4 regions of the Paenibacillus sp. FSL H8-0282 genome follow, and region 1 is predicted to be linked to each of the others. Evidence: riboswitches for the same ligand, from Rfam matches in the RefSeq annotation. Region 1 holds a riboswitch; each other region holds the start of a gene.
What was found. A riboswitch is a leader RNA that binds a small molecule or an ion and turns the genes downstream of it on or off. The one in region 1 is predicted to bind cyclic di-GMP.

Region 1 (4,958 bases):
TCCCCACCTTCCTCCGGTTTGTCACCGGCAGTCACTCTAGAGTGCCCAGCATTACCTGCTGGCAACTAAAGTTAAGGGTTGCGCTCGTTGCGGGACTTAACCCAACATCTCACGACACGAGCTGACGACAACCATGCACCACCTGTCTCCTCTGTCCCGAAGGCCGCCACTATCTCTAGTGGATTCAGAGGGATGTCAAGACCTGGTAAGGTTCTTCGCGTTGCTTCGAATTAAACCACATACTCCACTGCTTGTGCGGGTCCCCGTCAATTCCTTTGAGTTTCAGTCTTGCGACCGTACTCCCCAGGCGGAGTGCTTACTGTGTTAACTTCGGCACCAAGGGTATCGAAACCCCTAACACCTAGCACTCATCGTTTACGGCGTGGACTACCAGGGTATCTAATCCTGTTTGCTCCCCACGCTTTCGCGCCTCAGCGTCAGTTACAGCCCAGAAAGTCGCCTTCGCCACTGGTGTTCCTCCACATATCTACGCATTTCACCGCTACACGTGGAATTCCACTTTCCTCTTCTGTACTCAAGCCACCCAGTTTCCAGTGCGACCTCAGGTTGAGCCCAAGGTTTAAACACCAGACTTAAATAGCCGCCTGCGCGCGCTTTACGCCCAATAATTCCGGACAACGCTTGCCCCCTACGTATTACCGCGGCTGCTGGCACGTAGTTAGCCGGGGCTTTCTTCTCAGGTACCGTCACTCCGGTAGCAGTTACTCTACCGGACGTTCTTCCCTGGCAACAGAGCTTTACGATCCGAAAACCTTCATCACTCACGCGGCGTTGCTCCGTCAGGCTTTCGCCCATTGCGGAAGATTCCCTACTGCTGCCTCCCGTAGGAGTCTGGGCCGTGTCTCAGTCCCAGTGTGGCCGTTCACCCTCTCAGGTCGGCTACGCATCGTCGCCTTGGTGGGCCGTTACCCCACCAACTAGCTAATGCGCCGCAGGCCCATCCCTCAGTGACAGATTGCTCCGTCTTTCATTCTTCTCTCAGGAGAAAAAAGAAATTATCCGGTATTAGCTACCGTTTCCGGTAGTTATCCCAGTCTGAAGGGCAGGTTGCCTACGTGTTACTCACCCGTCCGCCGCTAAGTCACTTTGAAAGCAAGCTTTCAAAGTGACTCCGCTCGACTTGCATGTATTAGGCACGCCGCCAGCGTTCGTCCTGAGCCAGGATCAAACTCTCCAATTAGTATTGAAAAGAGCGATATGCTCATTTTGAAACATCTGACGAGAAAATTAATTCTCTAGTTTTGGATTTCACTTACGTGATTTCCTACTCACTCGTTGTTCAGTTTTCAAAGATCAAGTTCTCGTTGGCGCCATTTAATGTCTCAGCAGCAACTCTTATAATATATCATGTTGTTTTCAGAAATGCAAGTTTTATTTTTCGAAGCTTTTTATCAGCCTCGTCTGTATCGCCTGTACGCTGTCTAACAACGCTTACCTATAATACCCCAACTATTAATAGAAAAGCAACCCCTAATATAAAAATAAACAACTAGCTAAATAATTAAGCTAGTTGTTTATTTAATAGAGTTATGTTTCTAGCGACGAACTTAATAGTATTTTGCCGCAGTATATTTGCTTGAGGCTTTAATTAAATCGGTTTTCTTATCACTCTTTGAAAGTCCTGCATCCACTGTAGTATCAATGGTAACCCACTTCCCATTAAGCAACACTTCGTTCCAGGCATGATATTGCGTAACGTAGCTTGTATTCCCCATTACCAACTTAGCAGGAACATCTACACTCCGCAGCATTGCGGCAAAAAGAGAAGCGTAATCATAGCAAATCCCTTTTTTAGTAGTCAATGTCTTATCGATGCTTGGAATATAATCAGTAGTTACACTATTAGCAAGAGAGTAATCATATTGTACATTCGCAACTACATAGTTATAGATCGCTTTAACTTTCTCTTCGTCTGTTGTTTTGCCTTGTACTAATTGTTTAGCTTTGACAATCGCTTTATCAGAAGAACTCCATTTCACATTCTGTACGGAGCCCAAATATACGGAATTCGAGTCACTCATGGTTACGTCTACTACTTCGGAATATAACGCTTTGTATTTATTGCCGGTTGTATTCTCCAGAACAGAAACCTTATAAGTCCCATTTCCTTGTTGCAAAGGGAAGTCCTCAGCTTGTCCAGAAGCATACAAGTTATATGTATAGCTGCTGTTATCTTTGGTGATCATGAGTTTGATTCTTTTATCTTTCGGAATATCATAGTTAATACCAATAACACCTTGAGCCACTTTGGATGTAATCAACCAGCTGGCATCTGCACTTGCAGCTTGAGCTGTACTTACCGGAACTGAAGTCATTAGGACGAACAACGCCACCAGCATAAAATAAACCTTTTTCACGGATAAAACTCCTTTCGGTAGCTGGCTGCCATCCTTTCGGGAAGGCCCTTTAGCTTTGCGTCCCTACCTTTCGATAGGTTTGCCGTTATCGTATAAGCTCTATCTGTTCTAGCTTTACTAGATATAATTGATAGAATCCATTTGAAACAAACAAAAAAAGCCTCTTCATTCGGTAGCTGGCTGCCATCCTTTCGGGAAAAGGCCCTTTAGCTTTGCGTCCCTACCTTTCGGAAGGTTTGCCGTTATCGTGTTTAGCTTTCATAGTATAATACTATCATATTTATAGTTGTGAACAAGACCTAATTTACTAGATTACCCATTATTTTATAAATATCTCCCGGTATTTGTGTTTTCTTGTCATTCACTATTCTCCTTTTGTTAATTTGGCATGAACAATCAGACGATGCGTTGGATTCACTAGCGGATCACATGTAATCAGAGTAAGAATCTTATCCTTGTCATTCCCGTCAAGAACGGAGACATCACTCGGATCTACAACAGAAATATCGTATACCTCATAGTTAAACACCTGATCACTAGTCTTTACCGTGATAACATCCCCCACAACAACCTCATTCAATCTGTTAAACAAACGACCCGTAGTTCGAGCCCGATGCGCCGCGATTGCAGCATTCCCGATCTCTCCAAGGGGTGCCGTTTCTTTCATATGGGCTGCAGCATGTTTCATATTAGCTTTTGTAGCCCCTTCTAATACAGGCAGCTTCAAATCAATCTTATCGATTTCAATTAGTGCGATTACTTTGCCACCGACTTCAATCTCCGGTTCAGGCTTTTCTGTCTCTTGGGGTTGGGGCTGTGCTTGGGCATCCAGAACCGATTCCTCTGCTAACAGCTGAGTAACTTCAGCATACCTGCTCCTCAGATCTGACTGGGGAGTACTATCGGCAGTGCTTAGTTCAGCCGTTTCTAATAACTTCTCCTGCTGCCTGTCGTTGTACCATTCGTTAGCTGTCGGATATAACATGATAAGTATCCCAGCCAGTATGAGTAGATAGGAGAATTTACGCAATGTTATTCGCCTCCGTATATTGTTTCTATGGTTATATACAAATCAAGCAGAAAAAGCTACTTGCCTTTAAGCATAGCAACTCCTTCTGCCTGAAATTAATGTTTAAAATACCCATTTACGACTTCCAAAGAAATTGATGATCACCGTGATAAAGGTAACCAGCACCTTGGAGATCAAGACTTGAATACCTAGTTTGTCTGTCAACAGATGCATTAGCAGCAGTGATATTCCGAGCACTACCAGATTCAGCACGATAAACTTGACCAGCTGCACGCGGTCGAAGCCTTCTTTATTCCCCCGGTTGCGATCACGAAAGGTTACTTTTTTATTCAAAATAAAGCTATTCGCCGTGCCTGCACTATAGGAGATCACCTGCGCCAATGCGTATACCATCCCTAGTGAATTCAACAATGTAAAAATCACAAAATCAATAAGCGTATTGAGCAAACCTACGGCATTAAATTTGAGGAACTGTATGAATGCAGCGCGCAAGTTCTTATCTAACATCATTGTGGTCCTTCCGGCGGTCCAGTTGTTCTTCGTTCTGGTAGCCTTTAGTCTCACTAACAATATATAGCGGTCTATCTTTAGACTCGTCATAAATCCGTCCGATATACTCCCCAATCACACCCAACAGCATCAGAACGATACCATTAAAGAGCAGATTAACGCCTACAATGGAAGCCCAGCCCGGAACCGTCCAGGAGGTAAAAAATATCTTTTGAAACAAGACGAAAAATAAATAGAGAAAGCTAGAGAATGAAAGGAAGAATCCAATATACGTAGCAATCTTAAGCGGCTTATGTGAAAAAGAGGTGATGCCATCTAACGCAAAACGAATCATTTTCTTCAGCGGATATTTGGTTTCTCCGGCAAAACGTTCTTCCCGTTCATATTCCACCATAGTCTGCTTGAAGCCAACCCAGCTCACCAAACCTCTGACATAGCGGTTCTTTTCTTTAAGTCCCCGCAGGACATCACATACCTTACGGTCAATAAGACGGAAATCGCCTGTATCCGTTGGAATATCCACACTTGTCATACTGCTGAGCAGGCGGTAAAAAAGCTTCGCGGTGACCTTTTTGAACATCGTTTCTCCGTGGCGCTTCAGGCGTTTCGCATATACAACGTCGTAGCCCTCTTTCCACTTCTCGATCATTTGCAAAATGACCTCCGGAGGATCCTGAAGATCAGCGTCAATAACAACAACCGCTTGACCTTCGGCATAGTCCATGCCAGCTGTAATCGCTACCTGATGTCCGAAATTACGCGAGAAGTCAATCAGCTTGACATGCTCGTCTCGTTCACAGATCTCCCGAATCATCTGGGCGGAACGATCACGACTGCCGTCATTGACGAAGACCAGCTCATAAGTATCGCCGCACTCGTCCATTACTTTTTTCAAACGTTCATAAGTATGGCTAATTACTTGCTCCTCATTGAACATGGGTACAATCACACTATATCTGGCTTTCACCTTTATTCCTCCTACAAGCTTTTTGGAGCGTTACATCCATCTACACTTCATAATAACGCTGCATGCATAAACT
Region 2 (4,958 bases), 300 kb from region 1:
GCAACCTCAGGTATCACTACCCTTCAAGATAAACTCCAATTGATCAGTCAGACTCGCGAGCAAAAACTAGAAGAGCTTGAAAAAGCTCGGCTAGAAGAAGAGCAAGCAAAGAAAGAAGAAGAAGCGAAAAAAGAAGAAGAACGTTTGGCTGAGGAGAAAAAGCAACAAGAAGCCGAGGATAAAGCGAAAGCTGAGGCAACCCCTCCAACATCAGGCGAAGCTGCTCCGGAAGCCCCAAATAAAGAACAACCTGAAGCCCCAGCCACTGATCCGGTTAAGCCGGAAATTGACGAAGAGCTCACAATTCCAAAAGATGTCCCTCAGCAAGAGGCTCCACAAGAGACGCCAAAGGCGGAAGACAGTACGACTACCCCGCCGGTAGCAACCCAAGCTCCTTCGGACCCTCAACCTGAGAAAGGTGGAGAATAAGATGCGAATTAAAAAAATTATCAATAATACCCTATCGAGCTTAATGCTTGTGATCTTTATTCTGCTGGTGGCAGCCGTAGTGTTATCCAAGGCCTCCGGCGGTGAACCTGCTTTCTTCGGATATGAGATCAAAACCGTACTCTCAGGATCGATGGAACCAGGAATTCAGACAGGCTCAATTGTCGCATTAAAACCCGGAGGGGATATGAATCGTTTCAAACCAGGCGATGTCATCACCTTTAGGAATGAAGATAATCTGCTCATTACTCACCGGATTGTAGAAGCGACCGTCAATAACGCTACTGGTGAAGCTGTTTATCGCACTAAAGGCGATAACAACGACGCGCCCGACATGAACCCTACCAGTTCTGTGAATGTTGTAGCTCAGTATACCGGGGTCACTGTACCCTATGTCGGTTACGCTATGAATTTCGCGGTTTCCAAAGCTGGAAGTGTAGTCCTCATGATCGTGCCTGGCTTGATGCTTCTGCTCTATGCTCTGTATACCTCTTGGAAGGCTGTAGCTGCATTAGAAAAGAAAAATGCTGCCCTACTGCCAGCCTCACCGCCCCCAACAGAAACACAGCCCTAAGTTGATTGTCCACTTCCGCTTACGAACCGGAAGATACAATATATAAATTTTATAAAAAATTCAAACACAAATTTGAGGAGGAATTTTATTATGGGTATCAAGAAAACATTGGGTCTTGGCGTAGCATCTGCAGCACTGGGTTTATCATTAATCGGCGGAGGAACCTTCGCATACTTTAGCGACACTGCGCAAAGCACAGCTACATTCGCAGCGGGCACGCTCGATCTGAACTCCGACCCTTCTGTCATCGTTAATATTCCTAACCTGAAACCAGGTGATACGGTAACTAAATCCTTCAAATTGAAAAACGATGGTTCGCTGGATATCGGATCTATTATTCTGAATACATCGACTCAAATCACGGATGCTAAAGGAGATAACTACCTGGATTTAGCCGAGTTCATTAAAGTTAAATTCCTTAGAAATAATGATAAAGGAGTACCTATCGTCTCTCCTGAAAATGTAGTTTATGAGACTACACTTGCTGCTTTAAAAAGTCAGCATCCGGATCTCGTAAAAAATACAGGTTGGGATCAACTCTTTACCGAAGCATCCGGTATTAAAGCCGGTACCAACGACAGCTTCTCCGTCCAATTCGAATTTGTGGAAAATAACCAAGATCAAAATATTTTCCAAGGCGATAGCTTAACACTGACTTGGGATTTCGTAGCTAAACAAGGTGCGAAAAAAGACTACTAAGATCAATAAAGTAATTTAATAAAATACTCGAAGAGCAGCAGATCCTGAATCCGGCCACGGATAAGCAGATTGCTGCTCTTCTCTTTACAATAAACTTTGTCCGATTTATTGATATTTGCTATACTAATAACAAAAATTACGGAGGGGCGTCAGCATAGTGCCACAGAATATGGGCCAACGTATCCAGCAGCTCCGCCTAGACAAGGGTTTCTCCCTATCTGAGCTTGCGGACAGAGCAGATGTGGCTAAGTCGTATCTTAGCAACGTGGAGAGAAACATCCAATCCAATCCATCCATCCAGTTTATCGAAAAAATCGCTGACGCGCTTCAGGTATCCATTCATGCCCTACTCTATGGAGAACCCAATGATGCAGAGGAATCACATTTAGATTCGGAATGGTTCCGATTGGTGCAGGAAGCTATGGACTCAGGCATTAGCAAACGCGAATTCAAAGAATTTCTGGACTATCAGAAATGGAAGCTCGATCAAAAGGATTAATACTTCCTACTAATCTGGTACGATCCTCTCTTCTACTAAATCATATCGAAAAAGGACACAGCGAAGAACCGCTGTGCCCTTTTTCGATATGTAACCCCTCTAATGTATTACTGCACGATCTGCACAGTTTTCTCATGAAAGAACTGGCGAATTTCATCTGCCTTAATGCCAGCCTTCTTAGCTGCTAATAATAAATGTACCCACTCTTGATCCAGATCAATAAACTGCTGTTCTCTGTTGCTACCCTGGTTGGACTTTTCCAAAAAATCTCCCCCTAAGATTTTACGTCCCCAGGCAATCCGGCTGTCATAGTATCTCTACCTTAGACCCGCGACTTTGTGCCCCTGCCTTTCGGCAAGTTTACCTTTTACTGGACCCTTTTCACGAAAGGATCTACTTAAAAAACTATAAAATTACTATCTGCAATAACATTATACAAAAAGAAAGCGGAAAAGTGTGTCGATTCCTGGTTACTTTCTATTTTAAAAACGAAAAATAAAAGATTTTTTTTCAAAGATCTTGTCCGATTATCACGATACTCGTCCGTTACATAAAATAAATTGTACTAGCAAAATAAATATTTACTGACCTAATAGTTAAAAATAAGGATAATAGAATCATTTTAATAGGCCTTTAGAATGGGTAATGAGAAGAAACACCCTTCTTTTCATTAGAACAAGCTAACCCATACCATTTTGCGAACGTATTGGACGAAAGAATGAATTGATTACAGTGGCCGAAAGTAGCACAATAAGATGAGAAATGAAACCGCAATCATCACAGCTCCAGTAAGCGTTGACACAAAATGTCACGTATGGAGTTCATCCGTTAAGGAGGATGTATTCATGGCAGCCAAAGAGCCCTATAACGAATCCATTTGGAGTAAGTATTACGGACCCAATTTAGGCTACATTCAAGAAAGATATGAACAGTTTGTGAAAGATCCCTCCACCGTAGAAAATAATTATCGCGAGCTTTTTACAAATTCGGGACCTCCTCCCCTAACTCCGGATAGCGAACCGGCTCCTCAGCCGCGCATCTCGGGAGACACCGAATGGCTTAGAAAAGCAGTAAGAGCTTCCAAGCTAATCGCCAATATTCGTATATATGGCCATATGGCCGCTGAAATTGATCCGCTGGTACGCGATCAGAATCCCATGGCAAAATATCTTGAGCTTGAAACCTATGGGCTGACCCGCGAAGACCTGATCGCACTGCCTGCCACGCTTATATGGGAAAATGCGCCGAATGATGTGCATACCGGATGGGATGCCGTGCAACGTATGCGTCAGGCATACACCAAGACCATCGCCTATGAATTCGGGCATGTGCATGAAGAAAAAGAACTGCAATGGCTAAATAGACAGGCAGAATCCACCAGCTCACCAGCACCCCTAAATAATACAGAACGCAAAGAGCTCCTGAACCGCCTGATTCAGGTAGAGCAATTTGAAACCTTCCTCCACAAGACTTTTGTAGGTCAGAAGCGTTTCAGTCTTGAAGGCAATGATGCTCTTGTGCCGATGTTAGATGAAATCGTACGTGCTGCTGCACATGACGGTGCGGAGCATATTTTGATGGGCATGGCGCATCGCGGCCGCCTCAACGTTCTTGCACATATTTTGGGCAAACCTTATGATATCATATTTTCAGAGTTTCATCATTCTCCGAACAAGGAGCTTTTCCCTTCCGAAGGCTCCACAGGCATTAACTATGGTTGGACAGGTGATGTGAAATACCATCTCGGTGCAGACCGTGCTGTCCGTGAAGGAGAAACCGTACGCACAAGAATAACACTAGCGAATAACCCAAGTCACTTGGAATTCGTCAATCCTGTCGTGGAAGGTTTCACTCGTGCCGCACAAGAAGATCGGAGCACTGCAGGACTGCCGAAGATTGATACCAGTAAAGCTATGGCGGTGCTGATGCATGGCGATGCTGCTTTTCCAGGTGAAGGCATTGTTGCAGAAACGCTTAATATCGGCAAACTTCAAGGTTATCAAAATGGTGGGACGATCCATATCATTGTTAATAACCGAATTGGTTTTACGACTGAAAGTGAAGATTCCCGTTCTACGCATTATGCGAGTGACATCGCCAAAGGGTATGAAATCCCAATAGTCCATGTCAACGCTGATGACCCAGAGGCCTGCGTAGCAGCTGTACGTTTAGCTAGCGCATACCGCCATCAATTCAAAAAAGATTTCGTAATTGATCTCATCGGCTACCGCCGTCATGGTCACAACGAAATGGATGATCCTGAAACCACACAACCTATTGTCTACGGTAAGGTTCGCAATCATCCAACCGTCTACAAGGTTTATGCAGAGAGACTGAAAAACGAAAAGGTTCTTACCGCCGAAGACGTACAAAAGATGAATGCTGAAGCAGAAAGCGTATTGCAGCGTGCGTACGATAATATGAAGGAAGGCAATCATAAGAAAAAAGAACCCAAAGCCTTCATTCCTCTACAAACGGACCGCGCAGCGGCAAACACTACAGCGGTATCCATCTCCAGCCTGCAGGAGATCAATCGTGAACTGTTGACGGTTCCTGCTGGATTCCAGGTTTACCCGAAGCTGGAGCGCATTTTACAACGTCGTAAAGATGCACTGAATGAGGGTCAAAAGGTCGACTGGGCACTGGCTGAAACATTAGCCTTCGCTACCATTCTGAAAAATGGAACGCCCATCCGACTGAGCGGTCAAGATGCCCAGCGCGGAACCTTCGCACATCGCC
Region 3 (4,958 bases), 1.6 Mb from region 1:
GAAAGCCTGCCACTGGGAGCTAGTCGTGAACTTACGCTAGAGGAACTGGCACTCTTAAGTACAGAAGCATTAGAACAATAATATAGAGAAAAAATGGTATGTAAATTGAATTTGGAAACTTGGGATAAGGGAATGGAGTGGCGGAGGGGAAATTTGGAACTGTAAAAGCGATAGCGACCGCCTTTGTTTCCGGATTTCAACCACTAGTAAACGGTATAAATCAAGAAATCTGGAAACAACAGCGGCTGGAAGTCCAAATATTAACCGCAGTTGCGACTGAAACTTAACTCAAATAGCCAGGTTCAATATATATAGAAAAAGAAAGACAAGGATGGTGGGAGTATGAGATACAAACTGATTGCACTAGATGTAGATGGTACACTGTTGAATGATGATCACCACTTGAGCACTGAGAATAAAGAAGCCATTGCTGAGGTTACGCGTCTTGGCGGGCAGATCGTGTTATGTACCGGCCGCAGTCCGCAGAACTCGATTCCTTTTATGGAGGAAATGGGGCTGTCTGGTTATGTGCTGGGTCATAATGGAGCTGCTACGGTTCGTGTGAAAGATCGGGAAGTGCTGCATCAATACGGTATGGATGCTCGTGGTCTTGACCCTTATATTGATTATTGTAGAAAGCATGATATTCATTATGATGTGAATACGGCTTTTGATATGTATGTAGATAATGTAGAAAACCTGACCAAAGAAGCCAATTATATGTATGAACACTTCCGTATCGTGCCGGCTACACTGCCAGCATGGGAAGATTTCCGTGAACCGGTTGTTAAGTTTACTGTATTTACACAACCAGAAATCCTTGACGAAGCTGAACGTGAATGGCGTACTTGGACCCATGAGTACAATATTTTGCGCAGTGGTGAATTTTTCGTTGACTTGATGCATCCGGAAGCCTCCAAGGGCAACGCCTTAAAGAATCTGGCTGTGAAGCTGGAAATTCCGCAAGAGGAAGTTCTTTCGATCGGTAATTATTTTAATGATATTTCTATGCTTACATACGCGGGTATGGGCGTTGCGATGGATAATTCTCCGGTTGAGGTCAAAGCGGCAGCGAATGCTGTCACGGGGTCTAACAACGAGCATGGTGTGCGAGATGCGCTGGTTAAATATTGTTTATCTTAATAATGGAAAGCATAAAGCGGACTTGAGTCCGTTCTATGCTTTTTTTGTTGTGAAGGAAATAAAAGAGATACCTAAACAGAAATGATTTTATCCATAAATAACCCGCCCTTAGGATTAACTAGAAAGGGCGGGACATAGATTAACTTCCTGCATTAAAGTTTAATTTCCTCGTTCCGGCTAGGATCGCTATATTTATAGATACCAGGGTTCAGTTCGATTTTTTCGTCGAAAGGGATATCTTTGTAGCTATCAATATTAGTTCCTGTAGATATCATGCCCTTAGGTGTAATTTCAGGCACCACTTCTTTGCCATTAATCCGTAACGTAGTTTGGTTAACGCTTTTGAAGCCAGAAGATTTGGATGTTGATTCGACAATCAAATTTTCGCCCTCAGTATAGTAAGTGAATTCAATTTTTAACCCATCGACATCAAGTGAAGTGAACTGCTTTTCTTCTTTAGGTTTGTTTATAGTGATCCAATTCTTAGTAGTATCACGTTTCTCAATGACAGCATCCTTTAATATAAGTTTCATTGGAACATCGGACCAGTCGTTATACCATTCCGGAGATTCGAATTGAAAAAAATGCTGGTAGCTTTCGGAAAGATCTCCTTTCAAATTCCAACCCCCAGTGATTGTTTGATCATCTATAACCAACTGAGCGGTATTATAGTGGACAATTCCTTTTTTAAGCGAATCATTTTCATCTATTAGAATTTGGATATCCAAAGGGGTAACCACTAGCTGATCTAAGGTTATACCGGTCTTTTCTTGAAATTCAGGACTGTTATACAGTTTCTTAGTGTAAATCGCCTCACTTGCTTTTTTTCCATCTGCGTTAAAATCGAACTTCCACGTACCTGAAAATCGTTTCGCTTCTTCAATGTAACTAAAATGAAGACTAGCTTCCTTCCAATCTGATTCAGTTATATTGAAAACCTGTTCAATAAATAAATCCGATCCTTCGTTAGGCATGATGGTTGGAATTGCTTCATTCTTTTGACCACCAGTACTAACTACCAAATGTGGATTACCCCGTCCTAAGTCAGATGGTGATGCAGCGACTTTGTAACGGATAATGGTTTGATTGGAAACCTGTCGAACGGATTCGATTTGAATGCTTGGATATTGCTTAACTCCAGTATCGATAGTATCCCCTGCTTGATGATTAGATTGTAAGGGAATATTCTGATCACGGTAAAAAATGAGATTCCGTGCTTCAAACCTGTAGTCCTTTTTATCATCCTTTAATGTATCAGGTGTCTCATATACTCCAATGAGTTTCTGGCTTTCAGGATCGTATTCTAAATAACCGTATACCTTTGCCTTGGCACCGGATTCATTAGTCATGATGTTTTCCTCTGTAGCAAATCCAGTATATTTGGATAGATCAGATTTAGTATCAAGTGATAACAGCATTTTCATTTTTTCTCCATCAGTTACAACACCGTTCAAATTCATTGTTACTCCTGAACTGGAAGTTTGAAGATTATACTGTTGACCGATGCCGTTATTTAATGCATTGCTCACACTTCGACCACCAATTTTATCCCAATTAATCGTCATACTAGCGAATACAGGAATGGCTACAAGTAAGAGGCAAGAGAAGACAATACTGATAGGAATAACCTTTTTATTAGACCTAGGAGTATTCTGGGAGGCATGCAGATTTCTTTGACGTGTATAAGCTTCTTGTTCTATGGCAGTCCACATCAAATCATAATCCGGTCGGGGAATATGTTTATCTTTTTCAATATACAGACTCATTACTATTCAGCTCCTTTAGTTGGGTTCCACCCATTCTATTTAGTATTTTAAGTCCCTTGTTCAGTCTGGATTTTACAGTTCCTTCGGGTATGCTCATAACTTTAGAGATCTCGGGTACAGTCAATTCGTTTATAAAACGAAGGACTACTACCATTCTGATTTTGTCGGGAAGCTGACTGTATAACCCTTGTAATTCTTTTTTAGTTTCCTGTCGATCCAAACGTTTTTCTACAGGGTTTGATTCCTCAGACCTGGATAGTAAATAATTACGTACTTCTTTCATCCACCCCGTCTTACGCCTTTTGATCACACTGTTGCACTCATTCGAAGCAATTCGTAAAATCCAAGCTTTCAAGTTTCTTACCTTCGACTTATCCGCTAATATAACTTTTACAAATACCTCTTGGGAAATATCCTCCGCATCTGCCTGATTTTTCATTAAGTAGTAACAAAAATAATATACTTGTTCTTTATAGAGCTCGAAAATTTCCCGGTCACTCATTTTGCTGCACCCCCTGTCTTTACTGTTCTCATTAATAAGACTTATAAGCGTATGTAATCGTTCATTTTTCATTTTGATTGTAGTATTTCTTCTGAGTATCATAGCGAATTCGAATGGAAGATAAGTCGTTTACAGGTAATTATAACCATGATAAAATTAGCGGTGGGACATGCGTCCGTAATCTATTAAAACTAATTGAATGTCCGCGTTAAAGGTAAAATCATCGAAAGATGATGACACAAAGCCATGGGTCTAAAGCCTTTCGACAGAAGGAAATGATCGCCAGGCCGCCATAGGGATGTCTTATGAAGCATAAAGGATAGCTCTAAGAATATGTAGTCTATTTTGAGCTCTTTTATTATTTCGACCTATACGGCGTTACATTATCGCAAGGGGCCGAAAGGGGAAGTACATGAACAGTTTTTTCAAAACAATAGGTACTAGTTTGGCAGTAGGTGCTTTATTGCTGTCCGGAACGATCGGATGGATGTCTAATCCAGGAGTAGTGTCAGCAGCTACCTCAACAGTAGTAACCGCGGATCAGATGATCAGCAAAGTAACGGCAGCCTCCAAAGCAATAAAGAATTTCCATCTGGATGTGACCAAAAAACAGGATATTCAAAGCGGCGGGGTGCGTATCAGCAACACCAACACTCTGAAGCTGGATATCAACCGTCTGCCGAATTTTGCCGCAGCAGGCACTGTCGCTAGTAGTCTTTTAGAAACATCGTACAGTCTATATGCCAATGACAAGGAGTTTTACTATCTTGTAGACGGAAGTGAACTGATCGATGAATCTGAAGATGAAGGTTACGACGATGACGGGGAGCCAATCGATCCTGATGCACAATATTGGCTTGGACTGGAGAAAACGGAATGGGATGCCTTTTACTCTAAAGGCCAATACGATCCTGTTTCCATGCTTGATTCGGTCAAAAGTTATAAAAAATCCATGAAAGTCAGCACTGCTGGCGCACAAACAGTCTTACAATTCACGGTAACCGATCCGACAGCAGCTAAGGGGATAATCAAACTCTATGACCAGGAGAACCTCTGGGATGGAGAGACAGTTCAACCCAAAAGCGTAACGTGGAAATTATTCGTCAATACTAAGACCTGGCAAACGGAAAAGCTGATAGTCGATCTGAGTTATGTGCTGGTAAGTGATGGAGCCAAAGATACATACACCACGAAAATCGAAGCTAAATATTCCAAAAATAATAAAGGTGCAGCCATTGTAAAACCGGCCGAACTAGAATAATAAGGACGATTCATAACGAGCGAAAAGCGCTGTTCAGCGGAACAGCGCTTTTTGTTGTATCCAACAGCAGTTCTTTATTAGTTGACAAGAATAAATCATTGCTGTAATTTATATGTATGCGCATGTATATAATAATTTATCTAAATATAATTTAATGAAAGTTGGGAAAAAGATGATAGCACTAGACACAGCATTAACTTTTCGCAGAGGGCTGACATTAAAAAACCGAGTGGTTATGGCTCCAATGACCACGCGAATGAGCTTTTATGACGGTGTAGTAACACAA
Region 4 (4,958 bases), 180 kb from region 1:
ATTTCATAGGTGTCTTATAAAAAGCTTAATTATATAAATTGAGAATGATACTTTTAATTCAATTAATTCTACATACAGTTTTCTTCCTTTGAATTTGGGAACAATACTAAAGCCTCCATTTATAACTTCATAAAAAAGCCCGTCAATTTTAAATGGTTGGCGGGCTTTTTTTGTTTATTAAATTGTATACTCACTGACTTCAAAGGTTAGTATTTTATCGTAAATGACATAATCTTTTCTACTGGTAAAAGGCCCCTTATTATTATCGTGCTTATTAATGGCATAAGATGCAGTTCCTGCACCAGTTTGTTTATTCTCATACCAATTTATAAAGGCATTAACCTCATCCATACTTAAATCAAATTCTTTTTCAAGTCCTGTATTCATTGTTATGACAAGTATAGCGCGATCACCAGTAGGTTGCTCCGGACCCGGTGTTGGTTCAGGGGTTGGTGTTGGTGTAGGAGTAACTTCAGGTATAGGTATAGTGATTGCTTCTACTGTTGATATAGCGGCAGTTTGATTCGAACCTCCGATGATAAAAATAGTGTTGTTAATTACCGCGGCTGAATTTTGAAATCTCCATGAAGTTAAGTTGGTAAAAACACTCCATGTATCAGTTTGAGGACTGTACTTCTCAACAGAAAGACCATAACCTAAATAATAGATCTCTCCATTTATTACAACTGCGGCACCACCGGATCTTTGAGTGGGCATACTCTTTTTTTCAGTATATGTGTCTAACACAGGATCATATTCATAAAGATTTTTGAAGAATATTGAAGCACCTGCTGCAACATTGGTCCCGCCAGTAATGTAAATTTTATCATTAACAGTAGCGATAAAAGGGCCATTCGGGTTAATAGGCATATTATTTTTAAAAGTCCATTGATTAGTTGATGGATCGTATTCCTCGACGGTAAATAATGAAAGTCCGCTGCTATCTTTTGATCCACCAAAAACGTATATTTTCCCATTGACTACCGCTGAACTTGACCATGATCTAGGAGTTTGTAATGGTGATTTTGTTTCCCAACTGTCTGCTATAGGGTCGTACATTTCAACAACGTTGGTTCTACCCCCGCTATAGTAACCTCCAATAACATATATCTTATCGTCTATAACTGCAGCAGTTGTTGCGGCTCTAGCAGAGGGCATACTTTTTCTTTCAGACCACTTGTTAGTTTCTGGAGTGTACATGTAAGTTTTATTTGTTCTTGTTCCTGTAGCTGCCTCTCCTGATCCATTTGCTCCCCCGAAAATATATATCTTTCCATTCAACTCTGCTGATGCTGATCCCATCAAGTTTATGGGCAAACTAGCTTTTGTTTCCCATTTTACAGTTTCTTCAGCGGATACAGAAAAGGCTGAGAACAGACTTAAGATAAGAATTATAGAACTAAGTAGTAATGTTGTTTTTTTTAACAAAAGAATACAACTCCTTATGTATATTAATAACTATACAAATTTATCTAACTCATCAAAGATTGTCCAAACATAAATTCCTATTTATGAAATATAGTGATAGATAATCAATATATTCTTTTATATTCCATAATAATAATAATTTGTTATTGTATAAAGAATGTATGTAAAACAAAGGGGATAAATATCATGCGGTGTATAACAATACGGCAGCCTTGGGCGACCTTAATTGCTCTTGGTGAAAAAGAGTTTGAAACTCGTTCATGGAGAACAGCCTACCGCGGCGAGTTAGGCATCCATGCCGGAGTGAGGATTGACAAAAAGATTTGTGAACAGGAACCGTACAAATCAGTATTGGCGAAACATGGCTATACAGCGAATAATTTGCCGACAGGAGCTATTATTGCTACAGGTCAGCTCGCGGGATGTTATGTGGTTACTCCAGAGGTGGATTTAAGGGAATGGATCAATGGGAACGAATATGATTTTGGCGACTATAGTGAAGGACGGTTTGCCTGGAAGCTTGAAGGGGTTCATCCATTAAGCCATCCAATTCCAGCTAAAGGTCGGCTAAGCTTGTGGGAGCACTCTACTCACTTCTGAACGGCGAACAATATTTTTAATGTAATTTTTATGTGCCTATCAGCTTTTTTTCAGGTTCGAGGTATATATTAGAGACACCAAACACCCCCCAGTGTTTTGTGGTATATCTCTCTCAGGTCTTGCCAACTCCCATGGTAAGGCCTATTTTTTTGTTCACTAATTGATTGGGGGGAGAGAGCGCAGCGGCTTCTATACAGCTTTACTTAATCTGGTACTGTTCTTCGTAACTCTTAAAAGATGAAATATCCAGCCCTAGATATCTGCGCATATGGATGGCAGCCTGAGCCGCAACAATGTCATTCAACAGCAGCATTCGTTCATGATAGCCACGACATATATACTTGGCTTCAATTCCCGTATTAAGTCTGTTTTGCTCATACACCTTGATTCCCCGTCTTCTCATTTCTGCACGAACATCCCTTAGATCTGTTGTAGCTACTGCAGCAGCTGTTCCAAGCACCTCCAGATAAGGGGCGGGTGTTCGTAAGTGTGTAGATAAAATGGCGGAGTCCCGTTCGAAAGCTGATAAAATCATCGGAAGCAATAAATAAGATTTCACCAGCATGTTGTCCCTGCTTTCTGCTCTATGCATGAATCTCATCACCTCTAATAGGAACGTATATTCGTATTCTACCCCGATATTCCAAAAATAATCAATGGTATTTCTAAACAGCTTATCCAATGTGATAAAATTCACAACTAAATAACGAAGAATAAATTATATTAAAAATTGTAATAATAAAAATTAATGTATCGAACGCAAATAAAGGAGAATTATGATGGAAAAAGAGGGCAGCCTCCAGCGTGGATTGTTTTTTGGTTTAATTCTGAGTGTTCCCTTATGGATATCCATATTGGGCTATATACAGTTACTTTAAAATTTAATGAAAAACCTTATGCGAAGCGCCTTTAGGCGCTTTTTTTGTGTGGTACTAATGCGGGGAATTATCGAAAGGAATTGATTGACAATTGTGGGTGTCGGGAGCTAAACTGTTATTAATTCAAAAGTATTAAAAGTCATAGACTGTTATTGGATAGAATGCTTCAGCTACCAGTTCTGGACTTGCAGTGTAATACATATATATAGTCATGATAATAGCAAACCGTCTGAAAGGGCGGGACGCAAAGTCCAGGAGTCTAAAGTGTCTTAAAGGCACAATGACCGTCCGACTGCCATGAGAAGGGAATTTCACTTCTTTTTGGCGGTCTTTTTTGTTGTTAGGTCCTTTAGAGTTTCTGGTAATTATTCTGATTAATATAAATCATAGTTTTAGGAGGTGTGCCATTTGAAAAGAAGAATAAAACCGTTACTCTCGCTTGTATTAGCTGGGATTTTGACGGTAGGTAGTGGGCTTTCCTCATTGGGAGCTGGAGTTGCTGGAGCTAGTAGTTCTTCTACATTGGGAATTGCAGCGGTCTACAACGTGTTTATTCTAGGGGATATAACGACAGTTTCGGATACGGAAGGAAGGTTTGCTGCTGGAGGTAACGTTAACTTAACCAACTATAGTGTTGGAGATAGGTTGACCGCAGCAGAGGTTTCCCTGACTGACACACTTGTTGTTGGAGGGAATCTTACTTTCAACGGAGGTACTGTTTATGGGAATATCGTGTACGGGGGAGATTTTTCAGGGAATGTAACGCTCCTCAAGGGTGGTGCAAAAAGACAGGGGAGTACGATTGACTTTTCAGCCGTAGGTCAGTCTTTGAAGGACAAATCAGCAGAACTTGCAGCATTGCCGGCGAATGGAACAACAGTGTACCAATATGGCAGCCTTACCCTGACAGGTACAGATCCTGCGGTCAATGTTTTTAATGTTTCAGGAGATAACGTCTCTAATACCTACGGAATTACAATAAATGTTCCTTCAGGATCTACTGCAATTATTAATATTGATGGTTCTAACGTAAAAATGAAAAACTTCGGATTTCTACCTAATAACGTGTTGAACAGCAAGAAAATTTTGCTTAACTTTAGCCAAGCTGCGTATCTTGATATGGCAGGCATAGGTGTAATGGGAAGCATACTTGCCCCCTATGCTCATGTTGATTTTATTAATGGTCAGATTAACGGTACTTTAGTGGCGGCTTCACTCAAAGGTACTGGTGGTGGTGAATTTCACCACTATCCATACGATGGTGATGAACCTGGACCAACGCCGACACCAACGCCGACAGTGACGCCGACACCAACAGTGACACCAACGCCAACGCCGACAGTGACACCGACACCAACACCGACAGTGACACCAACGCCAACGCCGACAGTGACGCCGACACCAACAGTGACACCAACGCCAACGCCGACAGTGACACCGACACCAACACCGACAGTGACACCAACGCCGACACCGACGCCAACACCATGTCCGACGCCGACAGTGACACCAACACCAACACCAACGCCGACAGTGACACCGACGCCAACGCCGACGCCAACGCCGACAGTGACACCGACGCCAACGCCAACAGTGACACCAACGCCAACGCCAACAGTGACACCAACGCCGACAGTGACGCCAACACCGACACCAACGCCGACAGTGACACCAACACCAACACCGACACCAACGCCGACAGTGACGCCAACACCGACACCAACGCCGACAGTGACGCCAACGCCAACAGTGACACCAACGCCGACGCCAACGCCAACAGTGACACCAACGCCGACAGTGACGCCAACACCGACACCAACGCCGACAGTGACGCCAACGCCGACAGTGACACCGACGCCGACAGTGACACCAACACCAACGCCGACAGTGACACCAACGCCGACGCCGACAGTGACACCAACGCCAACGCCAACACCGACACCAACGCCGACGCCGACAGTGACACCAACGCCGACGCCGACAGTGACACCAACGCCGACGCCGACAGTGACACCAACGCCGACGCCGACAGTGACACCAACGCCGACAGTG

Region 2: linked by a shared signal. The riboswitch ahead of NST94_RS01885 (anti-repressor SinI family protein) and the one ahead of NST94_RS03210 (transglutaminase-like domain-containing protein) in region 1 are both predicted to bind cyclic di-GMP.
Region 3: linked by a shared signal. The riboswitch ahead of NST94_RS10185 (DUF6612 family protein) and the one ahead of NST94_RS03210 (transglutaminase-like domain-containing protein) in region 1 are both predicted to bind cyclic di-GMP.
Region 4: linked by a shared signal. The riboswitch ahead of NST94_RS02430 (choice-of-anchor A family protein) and the one ahead of NST94_RS03210 (transglutaminase-like domain-containing protein) in region 1 are both predicted to bind cyclic di-GMP.

The regions. Positions count from the first base shown of each region.
Region 1 covers NZ_CP150146.1:732,020-736,977, reverse strand. The annotation lists rRNA gene NST94_RS03215 (16S ribosomal RNA) at 1-1,201, opposite strand, end outside; gene NST94_RS03210 (transglutaminase-like domain-containing protein) at 1,569-2,378, opposite strand; cyclic di-GMP riboswitch class I at 2,392-2,472, opposite strand; cyclic di-GMP riboswitch class I at 2,547-2,629, opposite strand; gene NST94_RS03205 (class D sortase) at 2,743-3,408, opposite strand; gene NST94_RS03200 (GtrA family protein) at 3,511-3,918, opposite strand; gene NST94_RS03195 (glycosyltransferase family 2 protein) at 3,905-4,885, opposite strand.
Region 2 covers NZ_CP150146.1:430,482-435,439, reverse strand. The annotation lists gene NST94_RS01905 (hypothetical protein) at 1-429, shown strand, start outside; gene NST94_RS01900 (signal peptidase I) at 431-1,021, shown strand; gene NST94_RS01895 (TasA family protein) at 1,112-1,720, shown strand; gene NST94_RS01890 (helix-turn-helix domain-containing protein) at 1,890-2,219, shown strand; gene NST94_RS01885 (anti-repressor SinI family protein) at 2,327-2,482, opposite strand; cyclic di-GMP riboswitch class I at 2,510-2,594, opposite strand; gene NST94_RS01880 (2-oxoglutarate dehydrogenase E1 component) at 3,065-4,958, shown strand, end outside.
Region 3 covers NZ_CP150146.1:2,361,490-2,366,447, forward strand. The annotation lists gene NST94_RS10165 (pseudouridine synthase) at 1-81, shown strand, start outside; gene NST94_RS10170 (Cof-type HAD-IIB family hydrolase) at 343-1,143, shown strand; gene NST94_RS10175 (DUF4179 domain-containing protein) at 1,296-2,909, opposite strand; gene NST94_RS10180 (RNA polymerase sigma factor) at 2,893-3,411, opposite strand; cyclic di-GMP riboswitch class I at 3,615-3,706, shown strand; gene NST94_RS10185 (DUF6612 family protein) at 3,824-4,672, shown strand; gene NST94_RS10190 (NADH-dependent flavin oxidoreductase) at 4,827-4,958, shown strand, end outside.
Region 4 covers NZ_CP150146.1:551,369-556,326, forward strand. The annotation lists gene NST94_RS02415 (kelch repeat-containing protein) at 178-1,428, opposite strand; gene NST94_RS02420 (ASCH domain-containing protein) at 1,615-2,028, shown strand; gene NST94_RS02425 (hypothetical protein) at 2,228-2,620, opposite strand; cyclic di-GMP riboswitch class I at 3,116-3,206, shown strand; gene NST94_RS02430 (choice-of-anchor A family protein) at 3,315-4,958, shown strand, end outside.